Regions from separate parts of the Intestinimonas butyriciproducens genome, predicted to be linked through region 1. Evidence: riboswitches for the same ligand, from Rfam matches in the RefSeq annotation. Region 1 holds a riboswitch; each other region holds the start of a gene.
What was found. A riboswitch is a leader RNA that binds a small molecule or an ion and turns the genes downstream of it on or off. The one in region 1 is predicted to bind cobalamin.

Region 1 (7,306 bases):
ACCTGCTCCACGATCTGCCCCGCCCGGGTGCGCTCATACTCCCCCGGCGTGGCCGAGACGTACACCACCTGGTTGACCCGCTGCTCGAATTCCTCAAATTTCAGCGGCCGGTTGTCAAACGCGCAGGGGAGGCGGAAGCCGTAGTCCACCAGGGTGGTCTTGCGGGCCCGGTCCCCGTTGTACATGGCCCGGACCTGGGGCAGGGTGACATGGGACTCGTCGATGAACAGGAGAAAATCTTTGGGGAAGTAGTCCATCAGGGTCATGGGGGCGGAACCCACGGGCCGCCCGGCGATGACGCGGGAGTAGTTCTCGATGCCGGAGCAATAGCCCAGCTCCTGCATCATCTCAATGTCGTAGAGGGTGCGCTGCTTGATGCGCTGGGCCTCCACCAGCATGTTCCGGGACTCAAAGAAGGCCACCCGCTCCTCCAGCTCCCGGTAGATCTCCCCGATGGCCTTGTCCATCTTCTCCTTGGGGGTGATGTAGTGGCTGGCGGGGAAGATGGGCAGGTGCTCCAGCCGCCGGACCGGGGTGCCGGTGACCACATTGATCTCGCTGAGGCGGTCGATCTCGTCGCCGAAGTACTCGATGCGGATGGCGGTATCCTTGAAATAGGCGGGCCAGACCTCTACCGTGTCCCCCCGCACCCGGAACATGTTCCTCTCAAAGGCGATGTCGTTGCGCTCGTAGCGGATCTCCACCAGGCGCCTGAGGAGCTCATCCCGGGGGAACTCGGCGCCCACCCGCAGGGGGACCATCATCTTGGCATAGTCGTCCGGCTCGCCCAGGCCGTAGATGCAGGAGACGGAGGAGACCACGATGACGTCCCGCCGCTCGATGAGGGAGGCGGTAGCGGAGAGACGCAGCCGGTCGATCTCATCGTTGGTGGCGGAGTCCTTCTCGATGAAGGTGTCGGTGTGGGGGATATAGGCCTCGGGCTGATAGTAGTCGTAGTAGCTGACGAAATATTCCACGGCGTTGTCCGGGAAGAATTCCTTGAACTCGGCGCAGAGCTGGGCGGCCAGCGTCTTGTTGTGGGCCAGCACCAGGGTGGGCTTCTGGACCTTCTCGATGACCTTGGCCATGGTGAAGGTCTTGCCGGAGCCGGTGACGCCCAGCAGGGCCTGCTCGCTCAGCCCGTTCTCGATGCCCGCGGCCAGGGCCGCGATGGCCTCGGGCTGGTCCCCGGCGGGCTCATAGGGGGAGACGACTTTGAAATCAGGCACGGGCAGAGACCTCCTTACAGGCGTAAAATTCCAAAGGGGCGGCCTGCCGCCGCCTCCATAGGGGGTGGAAATCGTACATCCGTCCGATATTATATCAAAACAAATGTTCTATTGCAAGGGGAAAAGAAGCCCAAGGGCCTTCCATTAAAAATCCGGCGGCTCCGCCCCGTACCACTCAAACAGGCCGCTGTCCCGGAGGGAGACCATGTCGTCGTCGGCGAAGATGAGGTGGTCGGAGAGCTCCACCCCCACCTCCCGGAGAACGGCCCGGAGTCTGCGGGTGGTGCTCAGGTCGGCCTGGGATGGGAGGGCCAGGCCGGAGATGTGGTTATGGGCCAGGATGGCGGTGGTGGCATTTTGAGCCAGGGCGGTCTCCACCACCTTGCGGGAGGTGATGTCGGCGGCGTTCACCGAGCCCTCGCCCAGCTTGTGGACGCCCAGCACCTTGCGCTTGGCGTCCATACACACCAGATAGACCATCTCGTTCCGGGCGCCCTGGCGAAAATAGGGGGCCAGGAATTCCCCGGCGGCCCGGGTGGAGTTGAGGACGGTGCCCAGGCTGGCCCGGTCCCGGTCGTACCGCCCCGCCAGCTTGGGCACCAGCTTGAGAAGGACGGCGGTGTGCTCCCCCACCCCGGGGACCTGCCGGAGGGATTCGGGCAGGGCGTCCATGACGCCGGCCAGGGAGCCGAACCGCTCCAGCAGGGCGTGGGAGAGCTCGTTCACGTCCCCCTGAGGGATGGCGTAGCACAGCAGAAGCTCCAGGAGCTGGTGGTCGTGAAAATCCTCCCCGTGGGAGAGAAACTGGGCCTTGAGCCGTTTGCGGTGTCCGTCATGGAGTCCCACGCCGCCGCCCCCTTTCTGAAAGGCCCCGCCCGCCGCCGGCGCTCAACGGGCCCCGTACTCCGCCAGGTAGGCCTCCATGCGGGCCTTTACGGCGTCGTCGATATAGACCTTGCCGTCCACCTCCCGGTTGTGGAGGAAGGCGATGATCTCCCGGACGGTGACGATGGGGCAGACGGTGATGCCGTAATCCTCCCGGAGCTCGTCCAGGGTGGAGCAGTCCCGGGTGCCCCGCTCCATGCGGTCCACGGAGACGAAGAGGGCCCGGATGGACACGTCGGCCACCTGCTGGAAAAGGGCGATGGACTCCCGCACGGCGGTGCCGGCGGTGACCACGTCCTCCACAATGGCCACCCGGTCGCCGTCCTGGGGCTTGTAGCCCACCATGACCCCGCCTTCGCCGTGGTCCTTGGCCTCCTTGCGGTTGAAGCAGTAGGGGAGGTCCCGACCGTAGTTCCGGTAGAGGGAGGAGGCCGCCGCCACCGCCAGGGGGATGCCCTTGTAGGCGGGGCCGAAGAGGCAGTCCACCCCGTCGGGGAAGTGCTCCTGGATGCAGGCGGCGTAGTAGTCCCCCAGCTGGCTGGCCTGGGCGCCGGTCTTGTAGTTGCCGGTGTTGATGAAGTAGGGGGTCCTGCGTCCGGATTTGGTGGTGAAGTCGCCGAAGGTGAGCACGCCGGAGCGCACCATGAACGTGATGAACGCTTCCTTATAAGAGTGAGACATGAGCATTGGCCCCTTTCCAGTTTGTTTCGATTTCAGTCGAAATATTATATCACTATTGAAGGGGGCGCACAAGGAGGAAGTGGGGTGGAAAAAGACGCGCGGAAAGGGGCCGGGCCGGGAATTTTTCTTGACAGACCACGGAAGGAGGCTTATACTAAAATATAGAATTAAATATACGCTTCTGTTTTATGGAAACCGGTGTAATTCCGGTGCGGTGCCGCCACTGTAAGGGGGAGCCGCTGTGCAGTCAGGACACTGGACCCGAGGGGTCTGGGAAGTCGCACGGCGGCGGGGAACCCGAGCCAGGATACTTGGACAGAATGCCTTGCGTCGTAATCTGACGGACCATCAGAGGACGGAATTTTTTATGCCCGAGATTTCCTGTCGCTGCTGTGCCGACAGGAAATCTTTTTTTGCCTGTAAGCCGCTGCGGGACGCGGGAACGCGCCCTGTGGCCTTACATATTTTAAAACAGAGAAGGAGAACCGACATGAAACGAACCCTCGCCCTGTTCCTGGCGCTGACCCTCAGCCTTTCCCTCCTGGCCGGCTGCGGCGGCCAGGAGGCCCAGAGCACCCCCGCACCCACCGGGACCACAGCGCCCACCGCCACGCCCGACGCCGAAGAGCCCACCACGAAGGTGGTGGTGGACGGCCTGGGCCGTGAAGTGGAGATCCCCTGGCCTGTGGAGCGGGCCGTGGTGGCCAACCGCTACAACAGCGAGCTGATCCGCGCCTGCGGCGCCATTGACCGCGTCATCGCCGTGGACACCAATACCGCCCAGGACCGGGTCTATTGGAGCCAGTTCGACCCTGACAACGTGATCGGCAAGGGCCAGAGCGAGCTGAACTACGAGAAGATCGTGGATCTGGGAGCTCAGGTCCTCATCACCCCTAAGAACGGCACCTATGAGCAGGACCAGGAGATGCTGGAGCCCTTCGGCATCAAGGTGCTGGTGGTCACCGGCTGGGACAACGCGGACCTGGTCAACCAGATCGAGGCCGTGGGACGGATCTTCGATGTAGAGGAGAAGGCGGCCGAGCTCAGGGCGTTCTATGAGGAGAACCAGCAGAAGCTGGACGCATGCCTGGCCAACGTGGCCGAGAAAAAGACCGTCTACTGGGAGTACGGCGATCCCTACACCACCTGCATCCCCGGCACCTCCAACGACGGCTGGCACAACATGCTGGTCTCCGCCGGGGCCATCAACATTTTCGGCGACGAGAGCCTGGCGGGCAAGGACATCGACCCCGAGGCCATCCTGCTGGCCGACCCCGACCTCATCATCAAGACCAGCTCGGGCCCGGCCCTGAAGAATACCGGCGTGTATACGCCCCCCACCCAGGAGATGTATGAGGAGATAACCGCCGAGATGGTCAGCCGCCCCGGCTGGTCCGACCTGAAGGCCGTCCAGAACAAGAACCTCTACTGCACCACCGGCTTCTGTGCCGGCGGCCTGGGCAAGCTCATCGGCGCCCTGTACACCGCCACCTGGCTCTATCCGGACGAGTGCGCGGACATCGACCCCGACGCCGTGTTCGACGAGTGGATGTCCATGCAGGAAGTCGGCCCCATCGAGGGCCACGTCTACCGCCTGCCCTGATATGTCCCTGTATGTGGAAACGCCCGGCCCCGCGCTGGGGGAGGAGATCAGGAGCTACCGGCGGCTCAAGGCGCTCTTTGCCGCGGCGGTGGCGGCGGCCACGCTGGCGGCCTTCGTGGTGAGCTGCTTTGCCGGGGTGGCGGAGGTCACCCCGGCCCGGCTGCTGGCCACGGCCTTCCCCTCCCTCGCCCTCCAGGCCCGGCCCCTGAGCGGGACGGAGCTCACCGTCCTGCTCCACCTGCGGCTGCCCCGGATCGTGATGGCGCTGCTGGCGGGGATCGGGCTGGCAGTGAGCGGACTGGTAATGCAGGCCATCACGGGCAACACTATGGCCAGCCCCTTCACCACCGGCCTTTCCAACGCCGCCGCTATGGGCGCGGCGGTGGTGATCGTCTTCGGCCTCAATTTCATGGGCACCACCCAGCTCACCACCGTGTTCGGGGCCTTTGTTCTGGCCTTCCTGTGCGCCGCGCTGGTGTACGGCATCTCCTCCGCCAAGGGGCTGGGGAGCACCACCATCGTACTGGTGGGTATCGCGCTGAACTACTTTTTCTCCGCGCTCAACGCCGGGATGCAGTACATCGCCAACGAGCAGCAGCTCACCGCCATTGTCAACTGGACCTTCGGGAGCCTGTCCCAGTCCACCTGGCCCCAGATCCTGTTCACCGCGGCGGTGCTGGGCGTCTCCCTGCCCATCCTCTTCTCCCGGGCATGGCACTATAATCTGCTCACCACCGGGGATGAGAGCGCCGTGGCCCTGGGGGTCAATGTGGGGCGGCTGCGCTGTGTCTCCGGGCTGCTCATCACCCTCATCGCCGCCACCGTGGTCAGCTTCACCGGGGTCATCGGCTTCGTGGGTCTGGTGGCCCCCCATATCGCCCGTCTGCTGGTGGGCGGGGACCATCGGGTCCTCTTCCCGGTCAGCGCCCTGCTGGGCGGATGTCTGCTCATCCTGGCCGACCTGGTGGGACGGACCGTGGCCTCCCCGGTGGTCATCCCCGTGGGGATCGTGGTCTCCTTCATCGGCGTGCCGGTGTTCGTCTACCTCATCCTGCGGGACCGGAAGGAGCGGGTGCTGTGAAGATCTCCATACAGGGCCTGTGTTTCGGCTACAAACAGCGGCAGGTGCTCCGGGGGGTGGACCTGGAGGTGCCCTCCGGCTCCCTCTGCGCCCTGCTGGGCGCCAACGGCGCGGGAAAGACCACCCTGCTCAAGTGCATCAACGGCATCCTCCGGCCCCAGTCGGGCCGGGTGTTCGCCGACGACACCGACCTGGGGGGCCTCACCGCCAGAGAACGGGCCAGACTCATCGGCTATGTGCCCCAGAACGCCCAGGCGGGCGGAAGCTGCCTCAACGTGCTGGAAACCGTGCTCTCCGGGCGGGTGCCGCACCGAAAGGGACGGCTGAAGAGCGAGGACTACGACATCGCCGGGCAGGTGCTGGAGTCCATGGACCTGTCCCGGTACGCCATGCGTCAGCTCAACCAGCTCTCCGGCGGGGAGCGCCAGCGGGTGTTTATCGCCCGGGCGGTGGCCCAGCGCCCCAGGGTCATGCTGCTGGACGAGCCCACCAGCAACCTGGATATGCGCTTCCAGCAGGAGACCATGGAGATCGTCAAGGCGCTCAGCGCCGGCCGGGGCATCACGGTGATCACCATCCTTCACGACCTGAATCTGGCCATTGTGTACGCCGACCAGGCCGTGCTCCTGCGGGATGGGACCGTCTATCGGGCCCAGTCCCCCCAGGAGGCGCTGGACGGGGCCAACATCCGGGACATCTTCGGCGTGGAGGTGGGCTTCGCACCCCTGGACGGCGCCCGGTACATCGTCCCCCGGCGGCTGGAGAGGGGGTGAGCGGGGATGGATGCGGTTGCAATCCTCTCCTGCCGGAAGGCGGCGGAGACCTGCGGCGGCGTGGACTGCCTGGGATTCTTCCACCGGCGGGAGCGGTCCTTTTCCGGCCGCGGGGACCGGGAGATGCGCCTGGCCGCCTTTGCCACGTGCAACGGGTGCGAGTGCGACCCCGCCTCCGACGAGGCCTTTCAGAAAAAGCTGGACAAGCTGTCCGGCGCAGGTGTGGAAGAGGTCCACGTGGCCGCCTGCGTCACGGGAGAAAAGCGGGCCTGTCCCCGGAAGGAGGCGATCCTGACGGCGCTGTCCGCCCGGGGCCTGCGGGTCTGCCTGCTGGAGGAACGGGCCTGAAACGGAGCAAGGGGGCTCCCGGCGGATCGCCGGGAGCCCCCTTGTGCTTGGAACGGAGCATGGACTCCGCCGCAGGCCGCGATTGTTTCTTGCGCCGGCGTATGGTATAATGTCCAGACAAGACAAGCGCGGTCTCTCTGAATCTATGAAGTAGCGAGGTGCCCTCCTTGAACGAACCTCTGGTGAGTATCATCGTCCCGGTCTATAATGTGGAATCCTATCTCTCCCCGTGCCTGGAGAGCATCCAGCGCCAGAGCTGGCGGAACCTGGAGGTGCTGATGGTGGACGATGGCAGCACCGACGGCTCCTCCGCCGTCTGCGCGGATATGGCGGTGGCCGATCCCCGCTTCCGCCTCCTCCGGCAGGAGAACGCCGGGGTCTCCGCCGCCCGGAACGCCGCCCTGACCCTGGCAGGGGGGAAGTATCTCCAGTTCGTGGACGGGGACGACCGCATCCACCCCCAGGCCACGGAGACCCTGGTCCACGCCGCCGAGGCCATGGGGGCGGACCTGGTCCTCTCCCATTTTTACCGGGTGGACGGGGAGCGGCAGGCCGTCCGGGGCCATATCAAGGGGGAGCGGCTCCTCACCCGGCAGGAGTTCGCCCGGGAGATGGTGAAGGCGCCGGCCAATTACTACTACGGCGTGCTGTGGAACAAGCTCTACCGCCGCTCCATCGTGGAGAGCCGGGGCCTGCGGTTCGAGCG
Region 2 (7,306 bases), 340 kb from region 1:
CGTCCTCATCGGCGCGTTCCCCATGGTGGAGTGGATCACCCGTACCTTCGGCAAGCCCCTGGAGAAGATCGGCGCCGCTCTGGGCATGAACGAGCAGGGCTCTGCCGGCATGGTGGCCAATCTGGCCAACAACATCGCCATGTTCAACATCATGGGCGAGATGAACCCGAAGGGCAAGCTGCTGAACGTGGCCTTCGCCGTGTCTGCCGCCTTTGTGTTCGGCGATCACCTGGGCTTTACCGCTGGCAACAACCCCGACATGATCTTCCCTGTGATCGTGGGCAAGCTGGTGGCTGGTGTTACCGCCATTATCGTGGCCAATATTCTGGCCCCCAAACTGCTGGCTAAGATCGAGAACGTAAAGTTCTGACAACAAGACCGCCTGGAAAGGTAAGGAATCGCTATGAATGTAAGTGAAGAACTCATCCGCAGCATCGTGGAAAAGGTCCTCTCGGAGACGGCCGCCGCGTCCTCCTGCGGCTGTGGCTTTGAGAAGCACGTCGATCCCAGCGGCGTACTCAGCGTCAAGACCTCCACCGTGAAGCTGGAGCCCTTTGAGGGGCGGAACGACGTCAAGCTCAAGGATGTAGCCACTCTGGAAGAGGCGCCCCGCATGGGTTGCGGCATCATGGAGCTCACCGACGGAGCCGACTTCGAGTGGACCCTGACCTATGACGAGTGGGACATCGTGCTGGAAGGCCGTCTGGAGATCAAGATCGACGGGCGTGTGGTAGGCGGAGATGCCGGAGACGTCATCTACATCCCCAAGGGTAGCCATATCCATTTCAGCACCCCCGATCACGCCAAATACGCCTATACCGTGTTCCCTGCCGACTGGCAGTAAGGAAGCGGGACCTCCTTCCCATCCCCCCGCCGCCCATTGGGCGGCGGGGGGATATTGTCTTTCAGATTTTTCCTTTTCCCCTTGACAGGGGTTGAAGAGGAGATTATAATAAAACCAGCCAAGCTGACAACTGAATCATAAGTGGTACGCAGGTGCTGGTCTCATTTGCTCAAAAGGGAAGTCGGGTGAGAATCCCGCACAAAGCCGTTGCTGTATTGGTGAAGCGGACCCCAAGATGTCACTGGAGTGAGAACTCTGGGAAGGCGGGGAGCGCGTTTGACACCTAAGTCAGAATACCTGCCTGTGTATGGCGCACGAGAGACCTCCTCGCGCTTAGGAGGGTGCAGCCCCTGTGTCACTTCCACAGGGCTATTGCTGTATCCTTGTTAGAGGATACGGCTTTTTTGTTGTCGGCGCTCACTCCTTATGTGACGTGTCAGGTGGCTTCTTCACCTCCCTTTGGACTGGTATGGCGATCCGAAGAAGGACGCGGGCCCGTAGCTGCCACTGCGGGGCCCGCCCATACCAGGAATATCCACCTGTGGGAAGACCGTGGGGCGCTCCGACGTAGGGGTTGCCCCACGGCTTTTTTTCAGATCATATGAGAGAAAGGAGGCGTTTGGTTGAAAAAGCTGATCAGTATGCCGATGACTGCCGGAACGCTGGCGGAGTATCCACCGACCAGGAGCTTGGAGGCAGCTTGCCGACACTTTGATTGCGACGGGCTGGAGGTGATCTGGGGCGGGGAAGACCTGCCGGAGAATATCCCGGAGCATCTCCATGTGGGATACCATCTGACCTTCTTCCCGGACTGGCTGGATTTCTGGCGGGCGGACCGGAGGGCGCTGACCCGCAAGTTTGGGAGCGCGACCGCATGGACCTCCTTTTACGGCGGACCGGAGGGGCCGGACACCCTGTTGAAGCTCTATTCCGAGGATCTCGACCGTGCGGTGCGGTGGGGGGCCGAGTATGTGGTCTTCCACGTCTCGGATGTGTCCGTGGAGGAGGGCTATACCTATCGTTGGGAGCACAGCCATCAGGAGGTCGTCGACGCGGCGCTGGAGGCCATCAACACGCTGCTTTCGGGCCGAAATCTTACACTGGCCTTCCTGGTGGAGAACCAGTGGTGGCCGGGCTTCACCTTCACAATGCCGGCGCTTACCAGGTGCCTGCTGGATGGCATTCAGTATGAGAATAAGGGCATTATGCTGGATACCGGCCATTTGATGAATGCGAACCTGGAGCTCAGGACACAGGAGGAAGGGGCGGACTGGGTCAGCCGAATGCTGGAGGAGCACGGCGGGCTGGGGAGCATGGTCCGGGGAATCCACCTCCACCAGAGCCTCAGCGGCGCCTATGTAAAGGCCCACACAGGCAGCCTGCCGGACCCCTGGCCGGTGGACTATGCGGAGCAGTTCTGCCAGAGCTATCAGCATATCCTGAGCATCGATACCCATCGCCCATGGACCACCCCCGCCGTACGGGCGCTGGTGGAAAGGATCGCTCCGGAATGGCTGGTACATGAGCTCTCTGCGGCGAACCGTGCGGAGCGGGACAAGCGGTTGGAGATCCAAAGCCGGGCTCTGGGCGTTCTTTAGAAAAGAAAGTCCGTTGGGGGAGGGGCGCACGCGGGTGCGTCCCTCTTCCACTGGGAAAATTCCCGGCAAAAGGCCTAAGAAACATTGACAAGAGCCCAAGGTTTGTGTATAATTCAAATAACGTCAAGCGGGTCACGCGAAAGAGCGGATCTGCCTGTTATGCGAGATGTGCGGAAGCGTCTTGAGCACCCGTCCGGTGTTTGAGTGCGCTTTTTTTGTTGTTGAAAGGCCCCTTGGGGGATGTGTGGTGGAATATGCAGGCAAAGGGAAACTATGTTGTCCTGGCAGACAGCAGCGCGGAGGACCGCGGGAGACTGCGGGGGATTTTGGAGCGGGGCGGATATACGGTCGCCGGAGAAGCCAACGACGGCGTGGAGCTGGTCCAGCTCTGTGAGGCGCTTCGGCCGGAGACGGTCTTTCTGGATATCCCCCTGCGCTATCTGGATGGCCTTTCGGCGGCCGCCTACCTGCGAAAGGAGCATTTGGCGGAGCTGGTCTTCTTTGTGACAGGGCGGTCGGACGAAAGGCTGGTGTCCGCAGCCAGAGATCTGGGAGCGGGAGGTTATCTGGTAAAGCCGGTGACGGAAAAACAGCTACTGCCGGGGTTGGCCGCAGCTCTGGCGCGGAACAGAGCCATGGAGCGCATCCGGCAGGACTGTGCCGAAGTCGAACGGCAGATCAGTGAGCACCGGACGCTGGAGCGGGCCAAATGTGCCGTCATGGAGCGGGAGAAGCTCAATGCGGGGGATGCGCTGGACTTTCTGCGGAGGGTGGCGGAGGAGAAGCGGATGCCTCTTTTGAAAATCGCGGAGCTTTTCACCGTGCTGCCCGGGGCCAATCCGGAGCAGTGAGCGGTCTGCTGGCCAGGGAGAGCTCTATGTTCAGGTTCGACAGGGTGTCGATCGAAAACGACATGCTTGGGCGGGGAAAACCACCGTCCGTATGACCCTTCCCGGGTTTTCAAACAGAGCCCGGGTCGTTACGATGAGGAGGAAACAAATATGAAGCGGGATCCTGTAAGAGCAAGTGTCCTGGCGACCAAGATCATTCCCAATGTGGCCGCCGATCTGGCCAAGGAGCTGGGCCTTCTGCCTGGTGAGAAGTCCCTGGCCCTGGTCACGTCCGACTGTGATGATGTGACCTATACCGCCCTGGACGAGGCCACGAAGAAGGCCGACTGCCGCGTGGCATATGCCAAGAGCTTCTACGCCGGCGCGGCCAACGCCAACACCAAGCTGGCCGGCGAGATCATCGGCATCCTGGCCGCCCCCAACCCCGCAGAGGCGAAGGCCGGTCTGGCCGCCTGCGTGGATATGATCGAGAACGTGTGCCACTTCGTCTCGGCCAATGAGGACGACACCATCGTGTACTATGCCCACTGCATCTCTCGCACGGGTTCCTACCTGTCCGAGGGAGCGGGGATCGCGGAGGGAGAGGCGCTGGCGTATCTGATCGCGCCCCCTCTGGAGGCGATGTACGGAGTGGATGCGGCGCTGAAGGCGGCGGATGTGCGCCTGTGCGTGCTGTACGCGCCCCCCAGCGAGACCAACTTCGGCGGGGGCCTGCTGACAGGCAGCCAGTCCGCCTGTAAGTCCGCCTGCGACGCCTTCGCCGCCGCGGTGGAGTTCGTGGCCGACAATCCCATCGACTGAGCATACGGCTGGATTGCCCCGCGCACAGCCGTACGGGGAGGCCGAGGCTGAAAAGAATGTGACGGGGGGATGGATATGGCGGACCAGGAACGTGAGAAGACCGTCCTTCTGGTGGACGACGACCGCCCGATCCGGGAGGGGCTGCGACGTTTTTTCGACGGAACGTCCTACCGCGTGGCGGGGGAGGCCGCCGACGGGATGGCAGCGGTGGCGCTGTGCCGGAAGCTGCGGCCCGACCTGGTGCTTTTGGATGTGAAAATGCCCCTGCTGAACGGGATCGACGCCGCGCGGCTGATTCGGGAGGAGCGCAGCGCCCGGTGCATCGTGATGCTTACCTCCTTTGATGACCAGTCCTGCGTGGAGCAGGCCCTCGCGGCGGGGGCCGCGGGCTATCTCACAAAGCCTTTGCGGGCGGAGGACATCCTGCCCACCCTGGAGCTCTGTCTGAGCCATACCAAGGAGTATTATCTGCTGGAGAAGAACTGCGGAAGCCTGAAGCGTCGGCTGGCCAGCCGGGAGATCGTGGATCTGGCCAAGCTGACCGTCATGGAGGAGCGCGGTCTTACCGAGGAGGAGGCCTATGTGCTGATCCGGGAGCTGAGCCGGCGAAAAAACCTCTCCATGGAGCAGGTTGCGCGTTCGATCCTGGAGAAAGGGGAGGCGCCCCTGTGAATCAGATTACCCGTATTTTGTGCCAGAAGTATACCGATCTCACCGACGATGAGATCTCTTACCTGGAAGAGTATAATAAGACGCTCCAGGCCCTGGCCAACGCCGCCCAGGCCGATGTGTTCATTGATTGCCGCTCCTGCACGGGGAAGTCGGCCATCGTGGTGGGGGAGGCCAAGCCCCAGACGGTGGCCTCGTCCTACTCCAAGCCGCTGCTGGGAATGCCTATGAATTGGCTGGACGAGCCGGCCATGGAGCGTTCCTTTCGGTTGGGGGTGCCCACGATCGGAAGAAAGGCCGTGTCGGTCCCCGAAAATGGAAGAGTGGTCCAGACCGTGGAGCCCATTTTTTTCGAGGGGCGGCTCATTGCTGTATTGATCTATGAAAAGAAAGCGTCGCTGGCGCCGGAGGTGATCTCCTCTGTGCCGGATGGGGATAGGTCCTTCCAGGCGGGGGACAGTCAATGGCTGGCCCAGGTCATTGATGAGGCTGTGCTGCTGGTGGACACCGGAAATATGGTTTGCGCGTGCAACAGTGCGGCCCGGGAACTTTATCGGCGGCTGGGCTATGTCAGCGATATTTTGGGAATGTCTGCGGCCAACATCCTGTTGGATGTGGAAGGCGCAGAGGCGGATGGAGGCTGGCGGGAGATCGCCACCGGCGACTGTGTCCTGCGCTACCGTCAGGTGGAGCTGGAGCGGGACAACATCCGCTATGCGCTGGTCATTCAAGATATCACCGAACTCCGGCGGCAGGAGAAGGAGGCCAGACTCCAGGCCATGGCCGTCCGGGAGCTCCGCCATCGGATGAAAAACAGCATCCAGCTCCTGGCCTCCCTCCTCCGCTACCAAGAGGAGAACGCGGCGCTTCCAGAGGTGCAGTCCGTTTTGCGGGATACCGCCGGACGCATTTTATCTCTCAATATTACGCTGGAGGAGGCCCTGGCACAAAATGCGCAGGATGAACTCTCCCTGCGGGGGGTGCTGGAGCGGGTGCGCACCAATATTCTGCAAAACTCATTGGGGCCAGCCCGGCCTGTGACCATCCGGGTCTGTGGAGACGATCTGCGTGTCTCCGCCGAGGCGGCCTCTGCGATCTCCCTGGTAGTCAACGAGCTGGTGCAGAACGCGGTCAAACACGCGTTCCCGGCCGGGCGCGCGGGTGTTATCCTCATTGAACTCATCAAAACGCCGCTGTTCTCCCGCATCTCGGTCCGGGATAACGGCGTGGGCATGGACCCGGACCGGGCGGAAGGGGATACCCTTGGCCTGGGGCTGGTCCGCACCATGGTCCGGGAGAAGCTGAACGGTGAGCTGACCATTCAATCCGACAAAGGAGGGACCACGGTAGTTTTTGATTTTATCGCCTGAACGCAAAAAATAGAGAGCCCCATGCCGACCTAAAGAAAGGCGGCGAAGGACGGGCCGAAGCGATGCAGCTCGGAGACAGCGGAAACCGCTGCCTCTGAGCTTTTTTGCTTTTTTGTCCCGAAAATCACAGCATAAAAAGGAAGGGAGTACCGAGCATGAAGCTGAAAACGAGCCTCAACGGAAAGACCTATGAGTTCAAAAGCATTGCGGATGTCCTCGCCAAGGCCAACGAGCCCAAGTCCGCGGACCGCTTCCAGGGGATCGCGGCGGAGACGGCCTCCGAGCGCGTGGCGGCCAAGATCGTCCTCTCGGAGATGACGGTGGAGGAGCTCACAGAACATCCCACGCTGCCCTATGAGACGGATGAGGTCACCCGAGTGAACCTTGACGGGCTGAACCGCCCCATGTATGAGCGGTTCAAGAGCAAGACCATCGGCGAGCTGCGGGAGTGGGTCCTGGACCACCGCACTACCAGCGAGGAGCTGGGCCGGGCCGGACGGGCCTTCACCGGAGAGGTGGTGGCCGCCGTGGCAAAGCTGATGTCCACCCTGGACCTGGTGTATGGGGCCAGCAAGATCCACCGGCCCACCAAGTGCGTGACCGAAATCGGACTTCCCGGAACACTGTCCTATCGGTTGCAGGCAAATAGCCCTACAGACGATGTGCAGGGAATTTTGATCGGTGTGATGGAAGGGCTCACCTACGGCAGCGGAGATGCCTGCCTGGGCATCAATCCTGTGACCGACGACCCGGAGACCACTAGGCGGATCGCGGACGGCCTGTGGAACCTGGTGGTCAAGAACAGCATTCCAACTCAGATTACCGTACTCTCCCATATCACCACACAGATGGAGTCGGTACGGCAGGGCGCGCCGCTGTCTATGTTCTTCCAGTCCATCGCCGGGACCCAGGAGGCCAATGACAATTTCGGCGTGAACCGCGCGCTTTTGGAGGAGGCATACGCGCTGGCGAGGGAGAAATGCACCGGCCTGGGCCCCAATCTCCTCTACTTTGAGACCGGGCAGGGCTCCGAGGCGTCCATCGGCGCCGACGGCGGCGTGGATGAGATGACGCTGGAGGCAAGGACCTACGGTTTTGGCCGGTACTTCAACCCGTTCATGGTCAATAATGTCTCCGGCTTTATCGGGCCCGAGACCTTGTACGACGGCAAGG
Region 3 (7,306 bases), 1.4 Mb from region 1:
CCAGCCGCTTCTGAAAGAAGGAGAGCGCAATGAGCACAATGGCCACCGGGTAGATCGCCCCCAGAACTGGAACGGATATCCGAAGGATAAGGTCCAGCCCGGCATTTGCGATCGCCATGCTTACCACCGCAAACATCGCGGCCCATCCCCGATAAGAGAGTCTGGGCCAGAGCAGGGAAAAATACTCGCCGCAAGAGCTGATGAGCCCCACACAGACATTGAAGCAAGCAATGACAAAAATCGCCGCCAGCAGTAGGCTGCCGGTTTTTCCAAACAGGGCGGGAACAATATTGGTCAGCACCACCGCGCCGTTGGCGGCCCCCGGGAAAGCCCCTCCGGACAGCGCTCCCACGTGGGCCAGCATGGAATAGACGGCCAGAAGCATGGCGCCGGCGATCCAGCCGGCCCGGACCGTACTCTTCACCACGTCCTCCTCCCGCTCCACTCCCATGGCACGGATATTCAGGGAAATGATGATGCCGAAGACCAAGGCAGCAATGGTGTCCATGGTCTGGTAGCCGTCTAGGAAGCCTTTCGCCACGGGATTTGCGGCATAGGCCGCATCCTGGGGCGGTCCGTAGCCCTCCAGCGGATTTACAAGACAGCCTACGAAGGTGACCACGATCAGCAGGATCAGAATGGGGCACATGACCTTGCCCAGGCGATCCGTCAGCTTCTCCGGACGGAGCGCCACCCACAGGGAAGCGGCGAAAAACACCAGCGAATAGAGCAGTTGAAGCAGCCCGAGGGGGGCGTCCGGCCCCGCAAAGGGAGGGACCGCCATCTCAAAGGAGGTGCTGGCCGTTCTGGGAATGGCCAGACACGGGCCAATGGACAGATAGGCCAAAATGGTGAACACCCGTGAAAAGAGTGGATGTACCCGGTTCCCCAGCGCGGCAAGTCCCCCGGACCGTGCCACCGCCACCACGCCCAGCACCGGCAGTCCCACTGCGCTGAACGCCATTCCCAGCATGGCGGGCCAGGTGAGCGTTCCCGCCTGCGCGCCGACTCCGGGTGGGAAAATCAGGTTCCCCGCGCCAAAAAACATGGAAAAAAGGGTGAATCCAACCAGCGCCTGGCGTTTTCCACTGAGCTTTTTCATCGCGCTCCTCCGTCCGACCGAAATCTCACATCTTTAGGAATTTATTATACCGGAGTATTCTCCCATTGTAAACAGGCCGTTTCGCCTGTCCGTGAGATTCTATGAAAAAACTCTTGTGCTTTCGATCAGAAAGTAGTATATTGTCATATGTACAAGTTCCGGTTTTTACCGGTGAAAATGGAAGCGGGTGAGAATCCCGCGCGGTCCCGCCGCTGTATGCGCATCAGGCCCCTCCATTGTTGCCACTGAGAATGTTCACATTCTTGGGAAGGCGGAGGTTTCGCTGCGTAAGCCAGAAGACATGCTTGTATATCTCTTGTCTGCTTGCGTGGAAACGAGCCTGGACAGAGTTTCAGTATGGAGCCGTTTTGCTCTCATACTGGTTTTTTGCGACGAATTCGGGTCGCATAGCCGTAACGGCTATGCGACCCTTTTTATTTTTTCAGAGGTGATTCTGCATGCACCAGCCCTTCTTTGACGATCTTCGCACCCTGATGTATCCCTCCGCCCTGCTTCATACCTTCGGGGTCAACGGGAAGGTCTCCGGCAGTGTGGGGGCGGCCGGAGAGATAGGCGGCGGTGTGGTCGTCATACTCCACGGCCCAAGGGGCTGCGGCTTTCACTACCGGCACTCCGCCAGGCGCCGGCACCAGCCCTTTTACCCTCTGCTGTGCTCCGACCTCACGGAGCGCGAGATCATATGCGGTGGAGCGGACGCGCTGCGCCGCACCGTCTCGGAAGCTTGGGATCGCTACCGTCCCGCCCTCATTCTGATCGTCCCCACCCCTGTGAGCGATATCTTGAACGAGGACATCCGCGCTGTGGCGGAGGCGTCCCGCACCCAGGGGATTCGGGTGGCTGCCGTCCAGTCGGAGCTCTTCTCTCACCGGGACAAAAACTATTCCCGCACGCGGGTGCGGGAGTTGGCCCGTCAGAAAATCACCGGAGACAACCGTCTGGAACTGGAGCTTAAGGGGTGCGGCTTTACGGAGGTGCTCTGGGCCCTGGTGGAGCAAGTGATGGAGCCCCAGCCCCCCCTTCCCCGCAGCGTGAATATTGAGACGGTGGGCTGGGGGAGCGAGGGCACCCTGGTCCTGAAGGAAATCGGTTCTTTTCTGGGCCAGTGCGGCATCACCGTCCACTGCTGGATCCCCAGCGCACCGCTGGAACTTCTGATAACGGCGCCGGCCGCCCGGCTCAACCTGGTCAAACGAGTCCGCTGGGCCCGGAGGATGAAGGAAAGGTTCGGCACCGACTATCTCCATCTCGGCGGCGCCGGACGCTATACGGGCCTGGAGGGTATCGCCCTCTTTTACCGTGATATCGGGGAAAAGCTGGGCCTTCTGGACGAGATGGAGCCCCTTATCGCTACAGAAACGGAGAAGGCGCTGGCCCAGACCGAAACGGCCCGCCGCACACTGGCGGACTACCGCTGCGCTCTGGTGTGCCGCGGGCTACAGACCGCTCCGCTCCGCCTCAAGCTGTATGCCAGCCTGGGGCTGCCGATCAGCCACATCTGTCTGATCCTGACCCCCGAGATGCGCCGCGAGATGGCCCTGACTCCAGAGCTGGAGGCACAGCTGATGGACCGGATTCAGGACGCCGCGGGGCTTTATGCCGGCGGCAGCCCCATCCTGCTGAATCCCGGCGAGGCGGAACTGCGTGAGGTCTTTGCCGTTGTGGACGCGGTGGTGGGCACGGGGGACGTTACCCTGGAAGGGCTGGGCGCGCCCCTGATCCCCGCTATGAGCGAGACCGTCTCCCTCTCTTTTGAGTCCTATGTCCGGAACGTATTCCGCCTCTGTGACCGACTGTCCGCCCGCACCGCACGGGACGAACTCATTCTGAACCGGATGCCCTTTCAGACCCGCCATTACCCCCTGTATGACGGCTCTGAAAGTCTGTGGGCCAAAGAGATGTGGGAGCGCATGTGGCTCTATCGAAAGGAAAATGTGCAATGAAAACGGCGGACGGCTGCAAACTCTTTGGCGCGCACCAGGCCCTTACCGGTATCCAGGGCGGCGTGGTCCTGCTCCACTCGGTGGTGGGGTGTAATTTTGGCTCTATGGCTTTCCATGCGGCCTGTGATATGGCGGACATCCGCCAGACCTGCACGGTCATCAGCGACAGCGATGTGATCTTCGGCGGGGAGGAGTCGCTGTCCCGCGCCCTGCGTCACGCGGAGGAGCTCTGCTCCCCTGAGGTGATCTTCCTGGTGACCGGCTGCGTCAGTGATATCATTCAGGACGATGTCCATTCGGCGGCAAAGGCCTTTCAGAGGCGGGCCAGAGTGGTGACCGTGGAGGCCGCCGGCTACCGCGGCGGGTTGGAGGACGGCTATGAGGCCGCACTGACCTCCTTGGCTGAGCTCATGTCCCCCCTCCCCACCGCGGAAACTCCCGCCATAAACCTGCTGGGGCTGGGTGCAGACGACCATCGGGCCGGCCCGGACCTGGAGGCCCTCCGGGGCCTGCTCCATGGCAAGGTCCGCCTGAACACCGTACTCTCCCGCTGCTCGCTGGAGGAGCTGCGGCGCGCCCCGTCGGCAGGGCTCAATGTGGTCCTGGGCCGGGGCGTGGGCTTGGCCCGTGAGATGGAGCGGCGGTTCGGCATTCCCTTCGAGGTGTTGGACTATCCCTACGGCCTTACCGGTGCCGAAGGGCTCTGGCATTGTCTGGAACGCCGATTCGGGCTGGATTTTTCCGAGGAGCGCGCCTCCTTCCGCCGACGGACCGCCGAGGGACTTCGCCCGGTCTACTCCTATCTTCAGGCCCTCTATGGCATGCCGGTCTCCCTGATTGGCTCCGGCGCCCGGAGCCGGGGCATGGCCCGCTTTCTTATCCGCGAACTGGGGATGGAGGTGGCCTGCCAGGCGGAGCGCGAGGCACTGACCGATCTGGAGGACTTTTTCGACAGGGTCCGCGCCTCTGAGACCGCCGTACTGTTTGGTTCGTCTTTTGAGGCGGAGCTGGCGGAAGAGTTGGAGATCCCTCTGCTCCGCTATGACTACCCGGTTTTTGACCGGCTCTGCGTGACCTGCCGTCCCTACGTCGGCGCAGAGGGGACGCTCTGTCTGACGGAGGACCTGCTCAACGAGATCATGGGGACGCGGAATCAAAAGGGGGCGCTGTACCAGTGAAAAAGATCTGTGTCTACGGCAAGGGTGGCATCGGCAAGTCCACCACCGTGGCCAACGTGGCGGCCGCGCTGGCAGAGGAGGGTCTGCGGGTCGCCGTGGTGGGCTGCGACCCCAAGGCGGACTCCACCCGGTGCCTCATGGGCCGCCGGATCCCATCCGTACTCGACCAGCTTCGGACCAGCTCTGCCGCTCCGGTGTCCTTTACCGGATACCGGGATATCCTCTGCGTGGAGTCGGGCGGGCCGGAACCCGGCACAGGCTGCGCGGGCCGGGGCATCGTGGCCGCCCTTCGTGAGATCCAGGACAGGGGCCTGCTGGAGGACAGAGATGTCGTCCTCTACGACGTCCTTGGAGACGTGGTCTGCGGCGGCTTCAGCATGCCTCTGCGGGAAGCGATCGCCGATGACGTGTACCTGGTGACCACTTCAGACTTTATGGCCGTCTATGCCGCCAACAACATCTGCCGGGGCGTTAAAAAATATGCGGAAAGCGGCGGCGTCCGCCTCTCCGGAGTGGTCTACAACGGTCGGAGCGGACGGGATGACCCGTCGGTGGCCCTGCGTTTTGCACGCCTGGTGGGAACGGAGCTGGCGGGCGAGATTCCCATGAGCCCCCTCATCGGCAGAGCAGAGCTGGAACGTCGGACCGTTCTGGAGGCGTACCCGGACAGCCCGGTAAGCCAGAGCTTCCGCGCCTTGGCCAGCCATATGTATGCCCGCGGCGCCCGCTGCATCCCTACCCCGCTCTCCGACGAGGAGGTGGAGTCCCTGTGCCGGGGCTGACGGGTCCGGCGGCGGAGCACCCCTGTTTCAGCGGTGGGGCCCATCGCCGGTTCGGGCGCATCCACCTGCCGGTGGCCCCGCGGTGCAATCTCCAGTGCGCCTACTGCGACCGCCGCTATGACTGCCCCAACGAATCCCGCCCCGGCGTGACCTCCTCTCTCCTGACCCCGAAGGATGCCGTCCAGCGGACCGCCCTGGCCCTGGCCCGGGAGCCCCGCATCCGGGTGGCCGGAGTGGCCGGCCCCGGAGAGCCGCTGGACAACCCTGAGACCTATGAGACCTTTCGTCTGCTCCGCCGCCGCTTTCCTGCACTCACCCTTTGTGTGAGCACCAACGGGCTGCTGCTGCCGGACCGTGTGGAGGCGCTGACGGACTGCGGCGTGCGCACGCTCACCATTACGATCAACGCCGTCCACCCCGGACCTGCGGCGGCGCTTTATTCCTCCGTGCGCTGGCGGGGCACCGTCCTGCCTCCCGAAGAAGGCGTTCCCCTTCTCCTGTCCAGGCAGCGCGAGGGTCTGGAACGCGCGGTCCAGGCCGGTTTCACCGTAAAGGTGAATACCGTTTTGGTCCCCGGCGTCAATCAGGATGAGATCCCCTCCATTGCGGCCCTGGCCGGAGCGGCCGGAGCCGCACTGATGAACATCACACCCCTCATCCCCTGCGGACTTCTGGCCGGGCGGGCTCCGCCCACCCCCGCCCAGCTGCACCATGCGCGCCGCCTGGCGGGCGCCCACCTCCCCCAGTTCACACACTGCCGGCAGTGCCGCGCTGACGCCTGCGGCGTACCCGGTCTGGAAGCCAAGGAGGCGCCGTCTGGATCACATCCAGTTTTGAATAGATCCCGCACCCTTTGAGGTGCAGAGGCAGCAATCGACCTGGTAAAGAGAAGGAGTATGTATATGAAAAAAACGATATCCCTGTTCCTTGCCCTGGCTCTGGCACTCAGCTTGGCCGCCTGCGGCGGGCAGACCGCCCAGAGCCCCGCTCCCACCCCGACGGCCGTGCCGGAGTCCCCGGCGGCGGAAGCCCATTATCCCGTCACCATCACCTCCTACAATGAAAACGGAGAAACCTATACCCAGACCTTTGACCAGTGCCCCGAGCGGGTGGTGAGCATCTCCCAGGCCAATACCGAGCTCCTGCTGGCCCTCGGCCTGCGGGATAAGATCATCGCCACCGCCCACCGCTTCAGTCCGGTCTATGAGCCCCTCGCGGAGGAATATAACTCCATCCCCTTCATCGCAGAAAAGGGATACCCCGCCAAGGAGGTGGTGCTGGACCAGGAACCCGACATGATCGTGGGCTGGGGCTCCCTCTTCGCGGAGGACGCCCTCGGCCCTGTCTCCGAGTGGAACGACCGCGGCGTGGGTACTTATCTGATGAATAATACCGTGTCCGGCCTTGGAAACCGTACGGTGGAATTTCTCTACGACGACATTGAAACGCTGGGGCAGATCTTTGACGTCGAAGATGCGGCGCAGGCCATGATCGACGATATGAAGGCACGGATCGCCGCCATCGGCGAGAAAATCTCCGCACTCCCCGACGAGCAGCGGGTCCGGGTTGTCACCGTTCAATACGTCTATGAAAATGAATTTCTGGGCCGCGGCGGCACCGATTTCAACCGGGATCTTACCGAGCTGGCCGGCGGCATCCAGGTCAACGACAACGGCGAACAGAGCATGGAGGTCCTCATCGATCTGGACCCGGACGTGCTGGTGATCCTGGACCTCTCCTCCTCCCCCGCCCAGGAGAAAATCGACGCCATCAAGGCAAATCCCACCCTTCAGAACATCAAAGCCGTACAAAACGACCGGTTTGTCGTGCTGGATCATGCCGCCTTTTACTGCGGCGGACCCCGCACGGTAGAGGCCATCGAAACGCTGGCCGCAGCCTTCTATCCCGACCTCTTTTCCGCTTGAACCACCGGCTCCAACCGGTCTTTCATAGAGATTCAAAGGAGTATGAAACATGAAAAAACTGGTATCCCTGATCCTTTCCCTGGCCCTGGTATTCAGCCTGACCGCCTGCGGCGGACAGACCGCCCAGAGTCCCGCCCCCACGCAGTCCCCTGCGCAGTCCGACGCTGTGGAGGGCCCCGTCACAATCGAAAACGGCGGCCGCACCCTCACTTTTGGAGAGGTCCCCCAGCGGGTGGTCTGCCTCAACATGCAGATGACCGAGATGATGCTGATGCTGGGCCTGGGCGACAAGGTAATCTACACCTGCTACACCAACGCAGAGCCCTTGGTCCAGATCAAAGACGCCTTCAACGCCATT
Region 4 (7,306 bases), 1.4 Mb from region 1:
AGATTAGGGACGAACAGCTTCAGCGTTGTCCGCCGGAGCCCCTTGAGGTTGATCCCCTCCGCTGCGGGCGCCGCGCGGAAGGCTGCCACGCGCTCCGCCAGATCTCCGATCCCCAGCTCCTTCGACAGCCGGGGGAGGACCTCCTCCTCCTTGCAGTACACCACGTTGTCAGGGTCCTTGAACCAGTTCACATGCATGATGGGCACTTCCTTTCCTTTTCCTTACTCTACAGAACTTTACAGATTTACAGCAGATTGGCGCTGCCCAGCAGGTTGAACAGCATCTGGGCGATTTCGCAGCGCTTGATGGCCGCAGTGGGTCGGATCTCCAGAGCCGACTGGTCCAGGATGTCCTCCTGGTAACAGAAGGCCAGCCCCTCCCGGGCCCATTCCGACGTGGTCACATAGTCGGTAAACTGAGCCAGGATGTCCCGAATGGCGCCGGTGTCCAGGGCCGTGTCCATCCCGCAGAGTTTGGCCGCCCGGGCCACCATCACCGCCGCCTCCTGGCGGCTGATGGTCCCGTCGGGCCGGAAGGCGCTCCCGTCTCCCGTGCCGGTCACGATGCCGTACGTGCTGGCCGTGCCCACATATCCCGCGTACCACGCGTCCGCGGGCACGTCGGTGAACCGGTCCGCCGCCGCCGGCGCCAGACCCAGAGCCTTCACCACGATGGCGGCGAATTCCGCCCGGGTCATGTCCCCGTCCGGGTCGAAGTTCCCGTCGCTTTTCCCGCTGATAACCCCGCGGGAAGCCAGGGACTCGATGGCGGGCTGGTTTTTGTGGGCGTTCACGCCGGTGATGTCCGGGAAGGTGGCCTCACGGTCCACGATGGGCATATACGTGACCGCGGGGTCCTTCCCCTCCAGTCCCTCCCCCGGCTTGGCCCCGGCCAGCTCACCCGTCACCGTCAGGGAATCTCCCATCCGGTAGAGGCTGTTCCGCCCGTCCCGGGCCCTCTGGGCTGCGATCAGGCCATAGAATGCCTGCTCTGAGGCCATCTGGTTCGAGCCCGACCCGTCCGCCGTGTGCAGGAAACCGTTCCCGGGCAGATAGAAGGTCATCAGATTGTCCAGCATGGTCTTTCCGTTTTTCACGAACCGGCTGTCGTCCAGCGGGATCCCCAGCTCGCACAGCGCCACGATCATCTGTACACAGCTCTCCGAATTGGTCGTCCCCCAGGACGCATAGCCCGCGCTCGCGTCCTGCTGCTTCGACATGCACGCCAGGGCCTCCTCTGTGGCCTTTGCCACCGCCGCCTGGTCCTGGTACTTTGCCAGCGCCTGGAGCGCCATCCCCGTGATGTCGGGGTCCGACACCCCGTCCCCCGAGGACGCCGCCGCCGTGCCCCCGAACAGGCTCCATCCGCCGTCCGGGAGCTGGCAGTCCAGGATGCGGTCGATATACATCTGCCGCGTCGCCTGCGTCGCCGCTTCGGGATTTTCCGGCATGGGGTAGTCCTTTGAATCCAGCGCGATGAGCGCCCAGATCGGGCCGTTGAGCCCCTGCCAAATCGTCTTGCCGTAGTCGCCCAGGGGTTTGGTCAGGTCGTACCCCGCCACGTCCCGCGCGTCCTTTCCGATGGACGAGAGCGCCACAATGAGACGCGAATATTCCGTGTATTTCTTGTCGTGGAGCACCCCGTCACAGGCCTTCACATAGCTCTCCACCGTGGCGTAGTATTTCTGATAGTACTCCTCAGGCACCTCATACCCGCTCCGCGCCAGGCCCAGCACCGCCCACTCGCCGCCGATGGACCCCACCTGGGGATCCTTCACCGTGCGGTACATGTACGCCGCTGTGTCCGTAACGGTGTCGGCCAGCCTCTCGTCCGACACCGCCGCCCACGCTCCGGTACTCAGGCTCAGCGCCAGTACCCATGCCAGCGCCAGCGATACCGGCCGTCTCCATCTCTGTTTCATTCGTTTCTCCTCCTTTTCCTTCCTTACAAATGGCCTCTTTTCGTCAAAAAAAGCTGTGGCGCGGGGCTTTGCCCCGCGCCACAGCCGTTTTCCTGTGTCGTCCTGTCGCAGTCTATCCCTGATCCACTTCACGCACGGTGGAGGATATACTTCAAGCAGGTCTTCTGACTTAGGTACACTTCTCATCGGCCCGCCTTATCGTATCCGATCCGATACAATGGCTGACTTTCGTCACTGGCCGAACGTACCCTTACAGCGGCGGCGTCCGTCCCGGATTTTCACCGGGTTCCCTTTTCATCCCACACGATACACGCCGCAAGGCTGCGGCAGCCCCTCGTGCGGGCCACTCAAAGCAGTATTCAATTTTGTATTTCACGGCTCCCCCATGGCTCGCGCAGAGCCGAGAGGCGTTTCCCTGTGTATTCCGGTCCCTTATAGAATACTATTCCGCCGCCGAAATGTCAATTGCACGTTTCCGCCCCGCCCGTGCGGCACCAACGAAACGCGGCGGCGCCTTTTGGGGCGCCGCCGCGTTTCGTTGGTGTTGAGAAAGAGAGAGGAGGTTTGAGATAGATGGTACGGCAATGATTGTTTGCTTTCCTGTCTACGCTGATAAGGATACCACAGCTTTCCCGAAAATGAATGGACAATCTTTGAAGGATGCGTGAACAATGTGTGAATCTTCCCCTTGGCTTTCCGGGCGTGTCTATTGACTATGCGGCAGCCTCACCGTGAAGTCCGTGCTGGCGTCCTCCCTGCTGGACACGGTGATGGAGCCGCCGTGCCCGTCCACGATGCGCTTTGCGATGGCGAGGCCGAGGCCATAACCGCCGGAAGTCCTGGCCCTGGAGTCATCGGCGCGGTAAAACCGTTCAAACAGGTGGGGCAGATGCTCCGGCGGGATAGCCGGTCCGGTATTGTGGACCGTCAGGCAGACGCCGCCACGCTCCGGGCGTGAGAGGACGAGCTTGACCCGGCCGCCGTTTCCGGCATATTTTACAGCGTTGTCCAGCAGAATGGCCACCAGCCGGCGGAGCTGGTCGGCATTGCCCTGGACAGTGAGCTGGTCGGCGATCTCGCTCTCCATCTCCACGCCCTGCTCGAAGGCCACCGGCTCAAAGGGAAGCAGCGCGCTCCAGGTGAGCTCTGAAACATCCACAGGCGCGGTGACCGGAGAAGTCTCCTTTCCGGCGTCGCTCTTGGCCAAGAAGAGGAGGTCCTCCACCAGGGCGCGCATCCGCTGCGCCTCGTCCCGGATATACTCCACCCATTTCTGCTGCTGTGCGATGGTGTCCCCGCTGTGGGCGAGGAGGATGCCGGTATTGGTGAGTATGACGGTGAGTGGAGTCTTGCGCTCATGAGAGGCGTCCGCCACAAAGCGGCGCTGCTGCTCCCACGCCTCCTCCGCCGGCTTGAGGGCCAGTCCGGAGAGCATCAGCGAGATGACGAAGAAACCGCCCAGGGCCAGCGCCCCCACCAGCAGCGAGGAGCGGATCAGCGGCCACAGTGAGTCGGTCTCCCAGCCCATATCGGCAAAGGCGATCCGGCTGTTCTCCCCCCCGGTCCGTGTCCTGCAGATAGCGCGGGTTCAACCCCGATATGGCGCCGCTCTCCTCCGTGGCTGTGGCCACGGCCTGGGCCACCACCTGGTCGGATACCTCCACATTGTTGCCGCCGGTGACCTGGGCGGGACCGCCGTCCTCGTCCAGCAGGACCACAAAGACTGGCACCATCGTGAACCGGCGTTCCTCGCCCTGTTCCTCCATTTCCTCCTCATGAGACGCGCCGAACTGGAACACAGGGGGCGGCGCGTCGTCGCTCCACTTCAGGGCCGTGCGCATAGCCTCCTCGCTCTGCCGGACCAGACGCTGGTAATTGTAGCCCACCAGCACGCCAAAGACGGTGATGAGCACCAGGGCGACCAGGAGCATATTGGTGAGAATAAATTTTTTGCGCAGGCGCTTGATCATGGTTCTTCCACTTCCAAAAAGTAGCCCACCTTCCGCACCGTACGGATGGTGACGCCGGACTCCAAAAACAGAAGCTTTTTCCGCAGGAAGGAGACATAGACCTCCACATTGTTGTCCTCGGCATTGCTGTCCGCCCCCCAGACCTTGAGAATGATCTCCTCCTTGGGGACCACCATCTTGGGATAGGCGATCAGGAGGCGCAGCACCTCAAATTCCTTGAATCCCAGCCGCACCTCGCGCTCTCCGCACCGGAGGCAGCGGGCGGAGAGGTTGAGGGCGAGGTCGGCGTAGGTGAGCAGCTCCGTCCGGACCTCCCCCTTCCGCCGGGCCAGCGCCCGGATCCGCGCCAGCCGCTCCTCCGTGGCAAAGGGCTTGGTCATGTAGTCGTCGGCCCCATGGTCCAGGCCCGCCACTTTGTCCGGGACCTCGTCCCGGGCGGTAAGCACGAGGATGGGGGTGGACACTTTGGCCTCCCGCAGTCCCCGGGCCACCGCCAGCCCATCCATGCCGGGGAGCATCACGTCCAGCACGATGACGTCGTACTGGTTGGTTAGTCCATACTCCAGTCCGTCCGGTCCGGTATACACCAGATCGGCCAAATAACGGTGCTCCGCCATGATCTGCCCCAGCGCCTCGGCCAGGCGCACCTCGTCCTCTACAATCAGTACCCGCATGTCGTACCACTTCTTTTCAGTTTTGGTCCTCAGTCTACGCCCCAAAGCTGAAATTTGTCTGAAAAGTGAAGGCAGCGTTCTGAACTTTCATTGTGGCGCACCCTTTTCTCTCCTCCCATCGTGTCTCCCGGCCGTCCGGCGTCCGGGCGCGCACCTTCCCGCGTGCGTGGGCGGGAAGAGAATCTACGCTCCTTCCCACCGCAAAAGGCCCCCGGCCACAGACGTGGCCGGGGGCCTCAGCCTCTCGGCAAGTGCCTCCGCGCGCTCAGACAGTGATGACCTCCACGCCCGCGCCGTCCAGCAGGGACCTGCCCTCCCGGCTCAGATCCTTGTCCGTAATCACAGTGTGGACCGAGGCCAGGGGGAAGCTGGACGCCACCGCGCTGGCCCCCACCTTATCGGAGGTTGCCAAAACGATCATCTTTTTGGCCGACTTGGCCATGGCCCGGGCCACCTCGGCCCGGAACAGATTGATGGTGGAGACCCCCTTATCCTCGCTGATGGCGTCGGCTCCGATGAAGCACTTGTCCACCGAGAACTGGGCCAGGCCCAGCTTGGTCAGGGGGCCCACATTGGCCTCGGCGTCGTGCTGGAAGGAGCCGCCCAGCAGTACCACGTCCAGCGCGGGGCACCGCCTTACGAAGTTGCAGAGAAATACCGAATTGGTGATGACCGTGACCCCCCGCTTGGAGGCTAGCTCCCTGGCCAGCAAGGAACAGGTGGAACCGGTCTCCACAATGACAGTCTCCCCGTCACTGACCATGGAGGCCGCCCGCTGGGCGATGCGGAGCTTCTGCTCGTAGTTGTTCCACATCCGGGTGGAGGTGTCGTATCCGTTGTCCACGGGGATCGCCCCGCCGTGGGTCCGCTTGAGAACACCCTGGTCCTCCAGCTTTTTCAAATCCTGCCGCACCGTCACCAGCGATACCCCGAACCGCTGGGTGAGCTCACTGACGCTGACCTTGTCCTCCGTCTGCAGCAGATCGATGATTTCCAACTGCCTTTGATTGAACAATGCGAAAGCCTCCATCCCGCCGTATGAAATGTGGCGTGTTTTCTCTTAAAGAGTATCATAGCGCATATCTCCGGAAAACGCAAGCAAAAGTACATTCAAACGAAAGAATTCTCTTGCGTCACCCGGGGGCCGGGGGTATAATGGGGCAGTGATAGGACCGCGGCCCGCAGGTTTCCTTTTCGGGCGGCGATCCCCTATTTTTGCAACGTGGAAAGGATGATCCTGCTTGGAACAGACCTGCGCCCATGCGTTGGCCGTGACCGCGGCCCGCGCCCGCCTGCTGGCAATGGATATGGTCCACACCGCGGCTTCCGGCCATATCGGCGGCTCCCTGTCCGTGATGGACCTGCTGACGACCCTGTATTTCCATACGATGCGGGTAGACCCCAAGGACCCGAAGGACCCGGATCGGGACCGTCTGGTCCTCTCCAAGGGCCACTGCACGCCCGCTCTCTACGCGGTGCTGGCCCTGAAGGGCTACTTTCCTGTAGAGGACTGCAAGCTCTTCCGCTCTATCAAGGACCACTATTCCGGCCATCCGGACATGAAGCACGTTCCCGGCGTGGACATGTCCACCGGCTCCCTGGGGCAGGGGATCTCCGCCGCCGTCGGCATGGCCCTCGCCGGCAAGATGGACGACAGGAATTACCGGGTCTACACCATCCTCGGCGACGGCGAGATCGAGGAGGGCCAGGTGTGGGAAGCGGCCATGTCCGCGGCCAAATACCATCTGGATCACCTGTGCGCCATCGTGGATGTAAACGGCCTCCAGATCGACGGCAGCACTGCCGACGTCATGCCCTCCGAGCCGCTGGACAAAAAGTTTGAGGCCTTCAACTGGAACGTCCTCCACGTGGACGGCCACGACTATGCCGCCATCGCCGCCGCGCTGGAGCAGGCAGCCGCCTGTAAGGACAAGCCCACCGTGATCCTGGCTCGCACGATCAAGGGCAAGGGCGTGTCCTACATGGAGAACAACGCGGGATGGCACGGAAAGGCCCCCAACGACGAGCAGTATGAGATCGCCAAGGCGGAGCTGGAGCGCGCCCTGGCGGAATTGGAGGCGAACTGACATGGCTGATAAGATCGCGACCCGCGCCGCCTATGGCGACGCCATTGTGGAGCTTGCCGCAGCGCACCCCGAGCTGGTCGTCCTGGACGCCGATCTGTCCAGTGCCACCATGACCAAGAAATTTTCCCAGACCTACCCCGCGCGCTTCCTCAACATGGGCATTGCCGAGGCCAACATGATGGGCGTGGCGGCGGGCCTCGCCACCTGCGGCAAGAAGCCTTTTGCCTCCACCTTCGCCATGTTTGCCGCCGGGCGGGCCTTCGAGCAGGTCCGCAATTCCATCGCCTATCCCCATCTGAATGTAAAGGTGGTGGGGTCTCACGGAGGGCTCTCCGTAGGAGAGGACGGCGCCACCCACCAGTGCTGCGAGGACTTCGCCACCATGCGGAGCATCCCCGGTATGGTGGTCTGCTGCCCTTGCGACGCCAATGAGATGCGTCAGGCCGTCCAGGCCCTGGTGGAGTATGACGGTCCCGCCTACCTGCGTCTTGGCCGGGCCGCCGTGGAGGATGTCACCGCCTCCCTGCCCGGCTACGCCTTCAAGCTGGGCGAGGGCGCGGTGCTTCGGGACGGCGGCGACGTGACCATCGTCGCCGTGGGCGGTATGGTCCAGGAGGCCCTGAAGGCCGCCGACCTCCTGAAAGGCGAAGGGGT

Region 2: it holds a riboswitch for cobalamin, as region 1 does, so the genes downstream of both, SRB521_RS04445 (apurinic/apyrimidinic endonuclease family protein) here and SRB521_RS02910 (ABC transporter substrate-binding protein) in region 1, are expected to answer to the same signal.
Region 3: it holds a riboswitch for cobalamin, as region 1 does, so the genes downstream of both, SRB521_RS09655 (nitrogenase component 1) here and SRB521_RS02910 (ABC transporter substrate-binding protein) in region 1, are expected to answer to the same signal.
Region 4: it holds a riboswitch for cobalamin, as region 1 does, so the genes downstream of both, SRB521_RS11810 (S-layer homology domain-containing protein) here and SRB521_RS02910 (ABC transporter substrate-binding protein) in region 1, are expected to answer to the same signal.

What each region holds. Positions count from the first base shown of each region.
Region 1 is NZ_CP011524.1:558,443-565,748, forward strand. It holds gene uvrB (excinuclease ABC subunit UvrB) at 1-1,229, opposite strand, end outside; gene SRB521_RS02900 (JAB domain-containing protein) at 1,374-2,075, opposite strand; gene pyrE (orotate phosphoribosyltransferase) at 2,118-2,795, opposite strand; cobalamin riboswitch at 2,986-3,106, shown strand; gene SRB521_RS02910 (ABC transporter substrate-binding protein) at 3,286-4,398, shown strand; gene SRB521_RS02915 (FecCD family ABC transporter permease) at 4,400-5,479, shown strand; gene SRB521_RS02920 (ABC transporter ATP-binding protein) at 5,476-6,252, shown strand; gene SRB521_RS02925 (CGGC domain-containing protein) at 6,259-6,600, shown strand; gene SRB521_RS02930 (glycosyltransferase) at 6,768-7,306, shown strand, end outside.
Region 2 is NZ_CP011524.1:897,415-904,720, forward strand. It holds gene SRB521_RS04435 (ethanolamine utilization protein EutH) at 1-370, shown strand, start outside; gene SRB521_RS04440 (cupin domain-containing protein) at 404-844, shown strand; cobalamin riboswitch at 978-1,163, shown strand; gene SRB521_RS04445 (apurinic/apyrimidinic endonuclease family protein) at 1,468-2,442, shown strand; gene SRB521_RS04450 (ANTAR domain-containing response regulator) at 2,697-3,293, shown strand; gene eutL (ethanolamine utilization microcompartment protein EutL) at 3,444-4,094, shown strand; gene SRB521_RS04460 (ANTAR domain-containing response regulator) at 4,170-4,766, shown strand; gene SRB521_RS04465 (histidine kinase N-terminal domain-containing protein) at 4,763-6,133, shown strand; gene SRB521_RS04470 (ethanolamine ammonia-lyase subunit EutB) at 6,289-7,306, shown strand, end outside.
Region 3 is NZ_CP011524.1:1,930,293-1,937,598, forward strand. It holds gene brnQ (branched-chain amino acid transport system II carrier protein) at 1-1,102, opposite strand, end outside; cobalamin riboswitch at 1,239-1,425, shown strand; gene SRB521_RS09655 (nitrogenase component 1) at 1,561-3,063, shown strand; gene SRB521_RS09660 (nitrogenase component 1) at 3,060-4,241, shown strand; gene SRB521_RS09665 (nucleotide-binding protein) at 4,238-5,023, shown strand; gene SRB521_RS09670 (radical SAM protein) at 5,011-5,880, shown strand; gene SRB521_RS09675 (ABC transporter substrate-binding protein) at 5,926-6,948, shown strand; gene SRB521_RS09680 (ABC transporter substrate-binding protein) at 6,998-7,306, shown strand, end outside.
Region 4 is NZ_CP011524.1:2,379,821-2,387,126, forward strand. It holds gene SRB521_RS11805 (hypothetical protein) at 1-197, opposite strand, end outside; gene SRB521_RS11810 (S-layer homology domain-containing protein) at 245-1,921, opposite strand; cobalamin riboswitch at 2,059-2,284, opposite strand; gene SRB521_RS16545 (sensor histidine kinase) at 2,628-3,356, opposite strand; gene SRB521_RS16550 (hypothetical protein) at 3,277-3,891, opposite strand; gene SRB521_RS11820 (response regulator transcription factor) at 3,888-4,565, opposite strand; gene SRB521_RS11825 (DeoR/GlpR family DNA-binding transcription regulator) at 4,831-5,580, opposite strand; gene SRB521_RS11830 (transketolase) at 5,807-6,652, shown strand; gene SRB521_RS11835 (transketolase family protein) at 6,654-7,306, shown strand, end outside.